DNA from 2 places in the Bradyrhizobium amphicarpaeae genome. Region 1 is predicted to be linked to the other one. Evidence: riboswitches for the same ligand, from Rfam matches in the RefSeq annotation. Region 1 holds a riboswitch; the other holds the start of a gene.
The links. Region 1 has a riboswitch for S-adenosylmethionine ahead of metX (homoserine O-acetyltransferase MetX). Riboswitches for the same ligand answer to the same signal wherever they lie in the genome.
Positions count from the first base shown of each region.

Region 2: another riboswitch for S-adenosylmethionine. It lies ahead of CIT40_RS31590 (O-succinylhomoserine sulfhydrylase); the one in region 1 lies ahead of metX (homoserine O-acetyltransferase MetX).

Region 1 is NZ_CP029426.2:936,781-943,342, forward strand. It holds gene hisC (histidinol-phosphate transaminase) at 1-938, opposite strand, end outside; gene CIT40_RS04595 (chorismate mutase) at 975-1,823, opposite strand; SAM riboswitch at 1,981-2,060, shown strand; gene metX (homoserine O-acetyltransferase MetX) at 2,151-3,347, shown strand; gene metW (methionine biosynthesis protein MetW) at 3,349-4,011, shown strand; gene CIT40_RS04610 (alpha/beta fold hydrolase) at 4,258-5,121, opposite strand; gene CIT40_RS04615 (TIGR02594 family protein) at 5,338-6,132, shown strand; gene CIT40_RS04620 (MOSC domain-containing protein) at 6,258-6,562, opposite strand, start outside.
Region 2 is NZ_CP029426.2:6,720,852-6,727,413, forward strand. It holds gene CIT40_RS31575 (MATE family efflux transporter) at 1-438, opposite strand, end outside; gene CIT40_RS31580 (hypothetical protein) at 605-1,657, opposite strand; gene CIT40_RS31585 (2'-deoxycytidine 5'-triphosphate deaminase) at 1,889-3,025, opposite strand; SAM riboswitch at 3,106-3,185, shown strand; gene CIT40_RS31590 (O-succinylhomoserine sulfhydrylase) at 3,260-4,447, shown strand; gene CIT40_RS31595 (IS701 family transposase) at 4,749-6,032, opposite strand; gene CIT40_RS31600 (SGNH/GDSL hydrolase family protein) at 6,141-6,562, opposite strand, start outside.

The sequences.
Region 1 (6,562 bases):
TTGCCCTTGTCGGTCGGGAAATGGATCAGCACGAAATTGGCGACGCTCGGCGTCACCTTCAATCCGAGCTTGCCGATCTCCTCGGTCAGCCGGTTGCGCCAGGTCTCGGTGAACTGCTTCGACATCGCCTGGTGCGCGGTGTCCTCGATCGCGGCGACCGCGGCGTACATCGCCGGCGTCGACACGTTGAAGGGACCGCGGATGCGGTTGACGGCGTCGATGATGTGCTCGGGCCCGAACATCCAGCCGATGCGCAGCGCGGCGAGGCCGTGGATCTTGGAGAAGGTGTGGGTCACCACGGTATTCTCCGTGGTGGCGACCAGCTCGATCCCCATCTCGTAATCGTTGCGCGAGACGTAGTCGCTATAGGCGGCGTCGAGCACCAGCAGCACGTGCGAGGGCAGGCCGGCCCGCAGCCGCTTGACCTCGTCGAACGGGATATAGGTCCCGGTCGGATTGTTGGGGTTGGCGAGCCAGACCAGCTTGGTCTTCGGCGTCACCGCCTTGAGGATCGCGTCGACGTCGCAGGTGAGGTTCTTCTCGGCTGCAACGACGTTCTTGGCGCCGACCGCCATGGTCGCGATCGGGTAAACCAGGAAGCCGTGCGTGGTGGAGATCGCCTCGTCGCCGTGGCTGAGATAGGTGTGGGCGAGCAGATTGAGGATCTCGTCCGAGCCGGCGCCGCAGATGATCCGGTTCGGGTCAAGGCCGAAGGCGCGGCCGATCGCCTCGCGCAGCACGCGCGAGGTTCCTTCAGGATAGTCCTCCAGGTGATCCGCCACGTTCTTGAACGCCTCGATCGCCTTGGGCGAGGGCCCGAACGGCGTCTCGTTGGCGGAGAGCTTGAACACCTTGCGGCCCGGCTCGGCGACCGGGCTCTTGCCGGGCGTGTAGGGCGCAATATCGAGAATGCCGGGATTCGGCACGGGGCGGGACATCTTGAACTCCGAAAATGGCGGGGCGCGGCGCGTGGTTTACGATTTTGCCCCGGTCGGGGGCACCGTATAGCGCGTTGCGTGGCTGCCGACGAGGGCCGTGGACCGCACCGAGGCCCCCGCCTCGATCAGGGCAGCCCTGATTTTGTCGATGCTGGTCGCGCTCGTGACCGAGATCAGCAGCGCGGCGCCGTCGAAGGCGGTATCGGGCACCGCGACGATCTCGGCGAGCGGCGACAGGGCGCGCGCGACCTCGGCGTTCCACCCGGACACGCGGACGCTGAAGGTCTCGACCTCGGTCACCAGGGCGCTGTCGGGGACGCGCGAGATCGCGAACACCGGCAATGCGGCCGGATGGTCGGCACGCTCGACGAAGGGCATGCGCGCGATGATCTTCGGCGCGCCTTTTTCCTCGAGCGAGAGCCACCACGGCGTGCGGCTCGACGTCGCCGAGACCAGCGCCAGGTCGCCCTTGGATTTCGCCACCGCCTCGACCGCGGCCTGCGCGCTGAAATGCGCGACGTAAGGGACGGTGAAACCAAAATGGAAGCGCGCGGAATCGCGCATCGCCGGCTCGCTCACGGAGATGTCGGCATGCACGGAGAACGGCGCCTGCACGTAAGTGAACGTCGAGATGATGACGCGCCAGATGCTCTCGACCGTGTCGAGCGGCAGGATGCCGCGATGCCGCTGCACGAGGTCGCGCATCATCGAGGCCTCGCGCGCCGGGCGGAACGCCGAGCCGACCTCCTGGGTCTGCTTCACCTGGATCAGGCGGTCGATGATGTCGCCGCGCTGCATCAGCAGGCGATGCATGCCCTCGTCGATCGCGTCGATCTCCTTGCGCAGTTCCTGCAGCGATGGTGGCGCGGGCGGAATTTGGGACATGTCTGGCGGTCGATCGTTCCGATGGGGGATGCCCTGATTAGGCAGTCAGGGCTGCGAAAGCAAAGAGAAATGACGCTGCTTTCCGTCGACGGCGTGGCAGGCGAATTTGGTCGATCCTGTCAGCGACTTGACGAAAACCTCCCAAGACGGTAGCTTTTGCCCGTTCCGTGGTCATTTGAGCCGGCCGGCTTGCAGCCACGTTAAAAAACTCGCTAAACAGGCCGGGGACGTTTTCGATCCCGGCCGAACCTATCGTTCAGGCCGGGTTTTTCATGGCCTGATTTCAATGCGGTCTCGAGCCCGACCGCAAACGAGGTCGATGGTCAGATGGGTGACGTCAAGTCGATACCGAGTCCTGCGATCAGCGCCGACGAGCGGTCGCACGAGGTGGATCATCCAAGCTCGCAGATCGCGCATTTCGGCGCCGAGCAGCCGCTGCGGCTCGATTGCGGCGTCGATCTCACCCCGTTCCAGATCGCCTACCAGACCTATGGCGAGCTCAACGCCGATCGCTCCAACGCGGTGCTGATCTGCCATGCGCTGACCGGCGATCAGCATGTCGCCAACGTGCATCCCGTCACCGGCAAGCCAGGCTGGTGGGAGACGCTGGTCGGCCCCGGCCGCCCCATCGATCCCAAGCACTACTTCATCATCTGCTCCAACGTGATCGGCGGCTGCATGGGCTCGACCGGGCCGGCGTCGATCAATCCCGCCACCGGCAAAGTGTGGGGCCTGGAATTCCCCGTGATCACCATCCCCGACATGGTGCGTGCACAGGCCATGCTGATCGACCGGCTCGGCATCGACACGCTGTTTGCGGTGGTCGGCGGCTCGATGGGCGGCATGCAGGTGCTGCAATGGACCGCGGCCTATCCGGGCCGCGTGTTCTCCGCGCTGGCGATCGCCTGCGCGACGCGGCACTCGGCGCAGAACATCGCCTTCCACGAGCTCGGCCGCCAGGCGGTGATGGCCGATCCCGACTGGCGTGGCGGCGGCTACGCCGATCAGGGCATCCATCCGCATCGCGGGCTGGCGGTGGCGCGGATGGCCGCGCACATCACCTATCTCTCCGACGCCGCGCTGCATCGCAAGTTCGGCCGGCGCATGCAGGACCGTGAGCTGCCGACCTTCTCGTTCGACGCCGACTTCCAGGTCGAGTCCTATCTGCGCTACCAGGGCTCGTCCTTCGTCGAGCGGTTCGATGCCAATTCCTATCTCTATCTGACGCGCGCGATGGATTACTTCGACATCGCCGCCGACCATGGCGGCGTGCTCGCGAAGGCGTACGCGGACATCAAGACCCGCTTCTGCGTGGTCTCCTTCACCAGCGACTGGCTGTTCCCGACCTCGGAATCGCGCGCGCTGGTGCACGCGCTGAACGCCTCGAGCGCGCGGGTGTCGTTTGCCGAGATCGAGACCGATCGCGGCCACGACGCCTTCCTGCTCGACGTGCCCGAATTCCTCGATATCTCCCGCGCGTTCCTGCAATCGGCGGGCAAGGCGCGCGGACTGAAGGATGGCTAGCATGTCCGTGCAGGAAGTATTGCCGCTGGGCGGCGTTGCGACCGGGCAGTCCGGTGATTTTCGCGCCGATCATCGGCTGGTGGCCGAGATGGTCAAGCCCGGCTCGAAAGTGCTCGACGTCGGCTGCGGCGAGGGCGATCTGCTTCAGTTGCTGGAAAACCGCGGCATCGACGGCCGCGGCATCGAGCTGTCGCGCGAGGGCGTCAACCGCTGCGTCGCCAAGGGGCTGGCGGTGGTGCAGGGCGATGCCGACACCGACCTCGTCAACTATCCGGATGACGCCTTCGACTACGTGATCCTGTCGCAGACGCTGCAGGCAACGCGTCAGCCGCGCGTGGTGCTGGAGAACCTGCTGCGCATCGGCCGCCGTGCCATCGTCTCGTTCCCGAATTTCGGCTTCTGGAAGATGCGGCTCCAGCTCCTGATCGGCGGCCACATGCCGCGCACCGAGAATTTGCCGGCAACCTGGTACGACACCGCCAACATCCATTTCTGCACCATCAAGGATTTCGTCGAGCTCTGCGACGAGATCAACGTCAAGATGGAGCGTTCGGTGGCGCTCGACCTCTACGGCCGGCCGGTGCCGCTCAACCTGCCCTGGTGGGTGTGGAACATGTTCGGCGAGCAGGCTGTGTTTCTGCTCAGCAGGGGTAGCGGAAAGTAGCTTTTCGTCATTGCGAACGACCGTAGCCCGGGTGGAGCGCAGCGCAATCCGGGGCGATCGTGCCGCGCGCAAGAAACCCGGATTACGCTTGCGCTCCATCCGGGCTACGCTGCTCTCTCCGTCATTCCGGGGCGTGCGAAGCGCGAGCTATGATGCGCAATCGCGCATCTGAGAATCCATCGTGCCACAGCGCTTGTCGCCTAATGGATTCCGGGCCTGCCCCTTCGGCGCATCCCGGAATGACAGCTAATGCGCCACCAGCGAGCGCGGATCCCGCACCGGCCAACGCCCCGCTTCCACCAGCGTCACGAACCGTCCGACGCTCTCGTTGAACAGCGCGGGCTCTTCGAGGTTGAGCACGTGACCCGACTTCGGAAACATCGCGAGTCCGGCCGCAGGCAGATGCTGCTTCAGGAACAGGCTCGGTCCGATGCAGGGATCGTCCTCGTCGCCGCAGATGATCAGCGCAGGCGTGGATGCTTTCTTGATCGCTTCCGTCATCGCAAAGATCGAGGGGCGGCCGCCCTGGAAGCCACGCATCGTGCGCGCCGAGCCTTTGGAATCGTGGCGCGCCAGCGCGGCGTAGAAATCGGCGTGGCCGCGCGGGTCCTTCACCAGGAAGGGAATCCGGCTCGGCGCCTCGCGCGTGACTTTCGCGACATCCGCGGAGCCCAGCGTCTCGAACTGCTCGGCATTGGCGCGGCACTGCTTGCGCCAGGCCTCCAGGTTCTCGATCTCCGAGCCCGAGCCGACGCCGGCCAGCGTCATCGACAGCGCGCGCTGCGGCGCGTTGAGCCCGATCTGGAGCGACGAGTAGGCGCCCATCGACAGGCCGACCAGATGCGCGCGCTCGATCTTGAGATGATCGAGCACCGCGAGCGCATCGGTGTAGAAATGCGTGTAGCTGTAGACCTCGCCATCAGGCACGTCCGACGGCGTGTAGCCGCGCGCCGAATAGGTGATGCAGCGGTGGCCGCGCGAAAAGTAGCGCATCTGCGGCTCCCAATTGGTATGGTCGGCAGCGAATTCGTGCAGAAAAATGATTGGCGTTCCCTGACCCGCTTCCTCGAAATAGATGCGGACGTCGTCCCTGGTCGTGGCGTGGGGCATTAACCGTTTCCCTCTCTTGAAGCCGCCTCTGCAGGATCGCAGTTAATGCTGTTGTCCGCAATGCGGCAGCCTCGATCCAGTATCGGCACAAAATCATCGCAGCCATTCACGCGGCGCGGCGTCTTTTTCTCGCCACATCCGGCGGCTTAACGGCCAGCTGGATGTCGACTCTTGCACGGGTCGACGGGAAATGGGGGTGTCAACGAAGGATGAAGAATGGTTGAGTTGTTTGCGTATCGCCTGTCGCGTTGTGTTGTCGCGCTGGCGATTTTCTCCGCGGCATTTGCCGTATTCGTTTCTCCGGCCTCCGCGCGGCCTCATCATCGTCACAGCGCAGAGCGGCACGCTTACGTGCATCACGCCAGCAGATATCATCATCGCTATTCCTCGCGCTTCGAACGCGACGCTGCGAGACTTCAGTCCTCGGGTTTCGGCAATACGTTTGCCAGCTACGATCCGAATGCCAATGGCGGCGGCATGACCTTCAACACGAACGGCACCATGGGCTCGAATATGACCTCGTGGGGTGGCGCCGAGATGGGACAGGGGCGCAATATGAGCCGCGCTGGCCGCATCAGCCGCGCGCGCAACATGAGCCCGGCCGTGCAGATGAGCCATGCGGGGAACGGCGACAACGCCGCTATGAGCGGAGGCTTCGGCGGTGGCTCCGGCCTGGTCTCGGAAGCGCGGCGTTATGTCGGCGGCAATCCGACCGGGCGCGGCAGCCTGTGGTGCGCGCGCTTCATGAACATGGTGCTGGAGAAGACCGGTCATCGCGGCACCGGCTCCGACATGGCGAACTCCTTCGCCCATTACGGCACGCGCGTCTCCGGTCCGCAGGTCGGCGCCATCGCGGTGATGTCGCGCGGCCGCCGCGGCGGACATGTCGGCATCATCACCGGCATCGACGCGCAGGGCAATCCGATCATGATCTCCGGCAATAACGGCAACCGCGTCCGCGAAGCCCCGGTCTCGCGCGGCCGGATCTATGCCTATGTGATGCCGAATTGAGGTGACGACAGCGCTGGTCTCGTAGGGTGGGCAAAGCGAAGCGTGCCCACGGCTTCTGCGAACTCAGAGAAGTGGTGGGCACGGCGCAAAGGCGCCTTTGCCCACCCTACGGCGCGGGTGCCAGCTCACACCAGTCTCGGCTCTTCCACCGCGACGGCATCGCCGACGCCGATCTCGCCACCCTCGATCACCTCGGCATAGATGCCGCAATCCATGTGGCCGAGGTTGCGCGAGAGTGTCGGCGGGATCTCGAGATCGCGCTTGGCCGTCACCGGGTCGACATTGGTGGCCGGGCAGCGGACGATGCGCTTGACCACCTTCAGCCGTGCCGCGCCGATCGCCAGCGTCTGGCCGACGAGATCGAGCTCGGACCAGGCCGGCCAGCCCTTCAGGTAGAGATTGGCGCGGAAGCGCAGCGGATGCACGGCGG
Region 2 (6,562 bases), 1.2 Mb from region 1:
GCGGCCGCCCAGCATTTCCAGCACGCGCGGTCCGAAGATCAGCATGCCCAGCATGAAGACAAGGCCGAAGCTGATGCCGATCAGGATTGCATGCATGGCGAGCGTGCCGGCGCGCTCGCGGTTCCCGGCGCCGAGCGCGCGAGCGATCGCGGACGCGACCGCACCGCCCATGGCGCCGCCCGACATCGTCATGGTGAGGATGATGGTTGGAAACACCAGCGCCATCGCCGCCAGCGCCTCGACGCCGAGCCGGCCGATATAGGTGGTCTCCGCGATCACGGTGCAGGTGCCGGCCGAGAGCGCGATCACGTTGGGCCAGGCGAGGGAGAGCAGCGTGCGCAGGATCGGCCCGTCGACAAGCGCGCTTCGCACCGGCCGCGGAGGCGGCGGCAGCGGACGCTCTTGTTCATCGACCGGGATTTCGGCGATGTCGGACATTTTCTCTCCGGGGCACGAGCGCCGGTTGCGGCGCGGCAATGCTTAGGTGTGGCAATCAATTTGTTCGCGCATAGGACGCGGTGAGGCTTGGTAGCACGGTGCGGAGCGATTCCTCCTGCGCCGGATGCAGGCGTGCCCTGCGGCAGCGCATTTCGAGAGGGAGAATTTACCCGATCGTCCAGACCAGCGGCGGCCGCCCTCCTGCCGTCGGGCGCATATGCACGCCGATATGCCGCCCGCATCCGGCCGCGAGCCCTTCGAACAATCCCTCCAGCACCCTGGCGCAAGCGGGGTGATAGTCGGCGACGTCGTCCATCAGCTTCCAGCTCTGCTGGCGGAGTTCGAACGTGCCTTCGGATTGCGTGGTCTCGGCGACGTCATCCTGCGCGGCGAACAACGCATCCAGGAACGCGGCGAATTCATTCGCGCCGCCGCGGCGCATCGCCAGTGCGGAGGCGACCTCGTCGAAATATTGCATGCCGATCAGCTTGCCGGTGAGGTGCAGCAGATAGCTCGCATCCTCCGGTCCGAACAGCTGCACCATGACGGGCGCGGCGGTGCGGACATATTCCATCGCGTAATTGCGATAGGCTTTTTCCAGCCGCGGTCTCGGCCAGCTCGCAACCGGCAGAGCCGGCGCGGTCTTCGCATCGAACAACGGCGCTTCGAGGTGGCGCGCGAACACGAGCCGCTGGTCCTGCTCGAGCGGATGGTCGTACTGGTGATAATAGCCTTCGAGTCCGTCCTGGCCGTCGACGCTCTGCTTGGTGCAGACGAAGCCGAGCCTGAGATCGCCGAGCGCTGCGCCGTTATTGGCGTGCCATCCGCGCAGCATCGCGCGGCTCACCTCGCCCGGTACGCCGCAGATCGCGGTGCCCTTCCAGATCCAGCGCGGCGGCGGATAACGGATCCAGGCCTTGGCGTCGCTCTCATACATGTATTCGACATGCACGCCGCCGATCCAGTTGGAGAGATAATGATATTGCGCGGCCGCCACCGCCGGCGGCAGATGATCGATCCCGAGCTTCTTCAGCCCCGGCAGAAAGCGCTCCTGCTGCTGGCGGCGGAACACGCGGAAGACGAACTCGGCGGCATCCGCGGTGCCGCGCCGCGTAACGACGGTGAGGATGAGGCCGGTGAAGTAAGCGTGATAGAGATCGGCGACCGCGCGCCAGCGTGCCCATTGGGCTTCCTGCGCGGCATCACTTGCGGCGGTCATTGGTTTCGCTCCCGGCTTGTTGTTTTGCGGGAGTGTGTCATCGCTGACAGAGAGGCGCAACCAGCCACAATCTCAGCCGTCATCCTGAGGTGCGAGCCTTGCGATGCGCTTGCATCGCGAGGTGAAGCCTCGAAGGATGGGCCACAGGCACTCGCGGCCCATCCTTCGAGGCGCGCAAGAGCGCGCACCTCAGGATGACGGTGGCGACTGTGGCAGCAGGAGATGGCGGCGCTACACCCGGAAATGCTTGCTCAACTTCAACCCCTGGGCCTGGTAGTTCGACCCGATGCGCTGGCCGTACATCGCGTCGGGACGAGCCAGCATCTTCTCGTAGACGAGGCGGCCGACGATCTGGCCGTGCTCGAGGATGAACGGCACTTCGCGCGAGCGCACCTCGAGCACCGCGCGCGATCCCAATCCGCCCGCGCCGGCATAGCCGAAGCCGGGATCAAAGAATCCGGCATAGTGCACGCGGAATTCGCCGACCAGCGGATCGAACGGCACCATCTCCGCGGCGTAGTCGGGCGGCACCTGCACGGCTTCCTTGGAGGCCAGGATATAGAACTCGCCGGGATCGAGGATCAGGCTGCCGTCGGGACGGGCCGAGATCGGTTCCCAGAAGTCATCGACGGAATAGCCGGCGCGACGATCGACGTCGACGACGCCGGTGTGCCGCTTGGCGCGGTAGCCGACGAAGCCGTTTGACTTTTCGCCGGAGAGATCGACGGAGACTGCGACGCCGCCCGAGAGATCGGCGTCGTCGATGTCGACGAGGCGCTCGGCGGCATGCAGGGCATCGAGTTCGTCGGGATTAAGGATGGCGTCGCCGGTGCGGAAGCGCACCTGGCTGAGACGCGAGCCCTCGCTGACCAGTACCGGAAACGTCTTCGGGCTGATCTCGGCATAGAGCGGGCCGTGATAGCCGGCGCCGATCATGTCGAAGCGGCGGGTGCCGTCGGCGATGACGCGGGTGAAGACGTCGAGCCGGCCGGTGGAGCTTTTCGGGTTCGCGGCCGCGACGATCTCCGGCGGCAGCGCCAGGCTCTCCAGCAGCGGCACGATGTAGACGCAGTTGGTCTCCAGCACCGCGCCGTCGGCGAGGCTGAACTCGTGCAGCTTCAATTCGTCGATGCGTTCGGCGACGGTGGCGCCTGGGCCGGGCAGGAAGCTGGCGCGGACGCGATAGGCGATGTCGCCGAGACGCAGATCGAGGCTCGCCGGCTGGATCTGGCTCTCGACGAAATCATAGGCGGGCAGGATCAGCCCCGCCGCCGCCATCGCCGCGATCATGCGGTCGGGCAGGATACCATTGGCGTCGGGCGCGACCGTGAACGTCAACCGGGAGTCCTCATCGGGGGTCAGATGCATCCGGACATGCCGGAAATACAAGTCTTTTACGGCTATCCGATGGACGCCTTGACGGAAAGGGCATTGCGGATTATGAGCATCACTTATCCCGTGGTGATTTGAGCCGGCCGGCTTGCAGCCACGTTAAATAAGTCGCTAAACAGGCCGGGGACCTCTGTGATCCCGGCCCGTGGATATATCCAGGCCGGTTTTTTTGTGACCGTTTTCGACGAGACGGTCATGTCGGAGGTACCTATGTCGAAGTCGACTGCCAACTACCGTCCCGAAACCCGCCTGGTCCATTCGGGCACCCTGCGCTCGCAATATGGCGAGACGTCGGAGGCGCTGTTCCTGACCCAGGGCTATGTCTACGACAGCGCCGAGCAATGCGAGGCGCGGTTCAAGGGCGAGGATCCGGGCTTCATCTATTCGCGCTATTCCAATCCCACCATCGCGATGTTCGAGCGCCGCATGATCGAGCTCGAAGGCGCCGAGGCCGCCCGCTCGGCCGCGACAGGCATGGCCGCGGTGACGACCGCGATCCTGGCGCCGCTCAAGGCCGGCGATCATCTGGTCGCCTCCCGCGCGCTGTTCGGCTCGTGCCTCTACGTCGTGCAGGACCTGCTGCCGCGCTACGGCATCGAGACCACGCTGGTTGACGGAGCCAATCTCGACGAATGGCAGCGCGCCGTGCGGCCCAACACCAAGACGTTCTTCCTGGAGAGCCCGACCAACCCGACGCTGGATGTGCTCGACATTCCTGCCATCGCCGAGATCGCGCACAAGGCCGGCGCGCGGCTCGTCGTCGACAACGTGTTCGCAACGCCGATCTGGCAGAGCCCGCTCGCACTCGGCGCCGACGTCGTGGTCTATTCCGCGACCAAGCATATCGACGGCCAGGGCCGCTGCCTCGGCGGCATCATCCTGTCGTCCGAGGCCTTCATCGCCGAGCACATCCACAATTTCATGCGCCAGACCGGCCCGTCGATCTCGCCGTTCAACGCCTGGGTCCTGCTCAAGGGCCTGGAGACGCTGGGCGTGCGTGTGCGCGCGCAGACCGAGACCGCCGCGCGCGTCGCCGACGTGCTGGCGAGCCATCCGAAGATCTCGCGGCTGGTCTTCCCGGGCCGCGCCGATCATCCGCAGGCGGCGCTGGTGAAAAAGCAGATGCGCGGCGGCTCGACGCTGGTCGGCTTCGAGGTCAAGGGCGGCAAGCCGGCGGCGTTCCGCGTGCTCAATGCATTGAAGCTGTCGAAGATCTCCAACAATCTCGGCGACGCCAAGAGCCTCGTCACCCATCCGGCGACCACGACGCATCAGCGCCTGAAGCCGGAGGACCGCGCCGCGCTCGGCATCAGCGAAGGGTTCATCCGCTTCTCGGCGGGGCTGGAGCATGCGGATGATCTGATCGAGGATCTCACCGCGGCGCTGGAGAAGGCGTGAGCCACCGAGCCCGAATCTCGTAGGGTGGGCAAAGCGAAGCGTGCCCACGCCTGCTTCCTTCGTCTCAGTGAGCGATGGTGGGCACGGCGCTTTGCGCCTTTGCCCACCCTACGGTACCACCCCCGCCTACGGCAGTTGATGCATGGTGGGTTACGGCTTCGCCTAATCTTACTGCGTCACGGTCGTTCGTCGGGTTCTAGGTGGGGCGATGGCTCCGCAGCAGGGACACCGTGACAAGGTTTTGATGAGATCGTAAATCAGCCGCACGCGCACGGTTGCGATCGAGTTTGGGACGTGGCGTTCAGGCCGCGCGGGCAGAGCCTCTGGGTCGATAATCGTCGGGTAAGGCAGGGACCTGGAGCGGCGTGACGGAACGAGGTCCTGAGGGGGGAATCATCGCCTGCTCGGCGATCAAGAACCCATAAGCCGCGATGCACAGGGTCGCGTGGTGATGGAAGCCGCGCCAGCCGCGTCCCTCGTAGTGACCGAGTCCGACCTCCTGCTTCAGCTCCTGATAGTCGCGCTCGATGCGCCAACGCAGCTTGGCCATGTCGACGAGCTGCTGGATGTCGATAGTCTCGGGCAAGGTCGAGAGCCAGTATCTGGTGGGCTCTGCTTCGCCCTCCGGCCATTCGATCAACAGCCATTCGGGCGATGATGTCTCGGGGATCAGCTTGTTGTACCCGACGCGGACGCGCACATGCGCGAAGCGCGAGGACAACTTCTCAGCCGAGCCTTCGCGCCACGTCACCGTGCGCCAGGCCTGCTTCGGCAAACCGAGCGCCACCTTCTTGGCCGAGATCAGATCGGGCTCGTCGCGACGGCCCGTGTTGTTCATCGGCTTGTCCATCCGCCGTGGGCCGCTGCCTGGGGCCCACATCAATATGGTCGGCACGATGCTGACCACGTAAGGCACCCCCAACTCCGTCATGCCCGCGCGCAGTTGCGAGTCCCTGCCATAGGCCGCGTCCATCAGTCCAACGCCGCGCGGCAGGCCGGCCTTGCAGGCCCATCTGATCTGCTCCAGTGCAATTTGCGACTTTGTCTTGAACTTGACCTCCTTCGGAACGCCTGCCTTGTTCCGTCGGACACGGTCCTTGGCCCACTCCTGTGAAAGATAGAGCCGATAGGCGACCGGCAAGCTGGCAGAGCGGTTGGCGATCGACAGCGACACTGCCACCTGGCAATTGGCCTGCTTGCCGAGTTGCCCGCAATATTGGTGATGTACGCCGACCGAATGCTTGCCTTGCTTGGGGAACGAGGTGTCGTCGATGATCCACGCCTCGATCGGTCCGCTCCTCTCGATCGCAGGCAGCACAAGCTCTCGCACCTTGGCGAGCACATCCTCGTCCGACCAGGTCGCGTCGGCGACAAAATGCAACAGAGATTGGTGCTGGGCGGACGCTCGAGCCGGTGCCGTCCGCGCTGCCATCGGCTCCACGCTCTTGCGCTCACCCGGCAGTATCAGGCCGGTGCAGTAGTCACGCAGCTGCCTCGTCCGATCCGCGTGACCGATCACGCTCCCAAGACCCGCTACGTACTTCCCAAACCGCGCTTCGCAATCTCCGCCCTGATCGAGATCCATCTGGCCCTCCAAGTGCCAAATAACGAATCTCCCCAAATACTTGATTCTCAGTCTCAATAGACCGCGACAGGCTGACTCAGTAGTACTAACCCACCCTACGGCACCGAGTCACATCGGCCGGTATGTCCGCACGTCCGCCGGCACGTTCACGCCCAACTTGATCTGGCCGACGGAGCGGATGATGTCGTCGCCGAGCAGCTGCGCGAAGCAGGCGTAGCCCCAATCGTTCATGTGCAAGCCGTCGGCGATGACGAAGCTCTCGACCGGGATCGACTGGTTCTCGTGCCAATCGCGCATCACCTCGAAGCGCGGGAAGATGCCGACGTGACGCAGCTCGGCAACCTTGCCGAGCAAATTCACCATCTTGCCGGCGCTCTCCTTGCGCTGGTTGACCGCCGGCGAATATTGCGGATCGACCAGCACGATGTCGGCATCGCCGGCGGCCTGGATGCGGCTGATGCCGTCCTCGACCAGCTTTGCGGTCTCACCGGGATCGAGATTGCGCAGCACCGCGTTGGTGCCGACCTGCC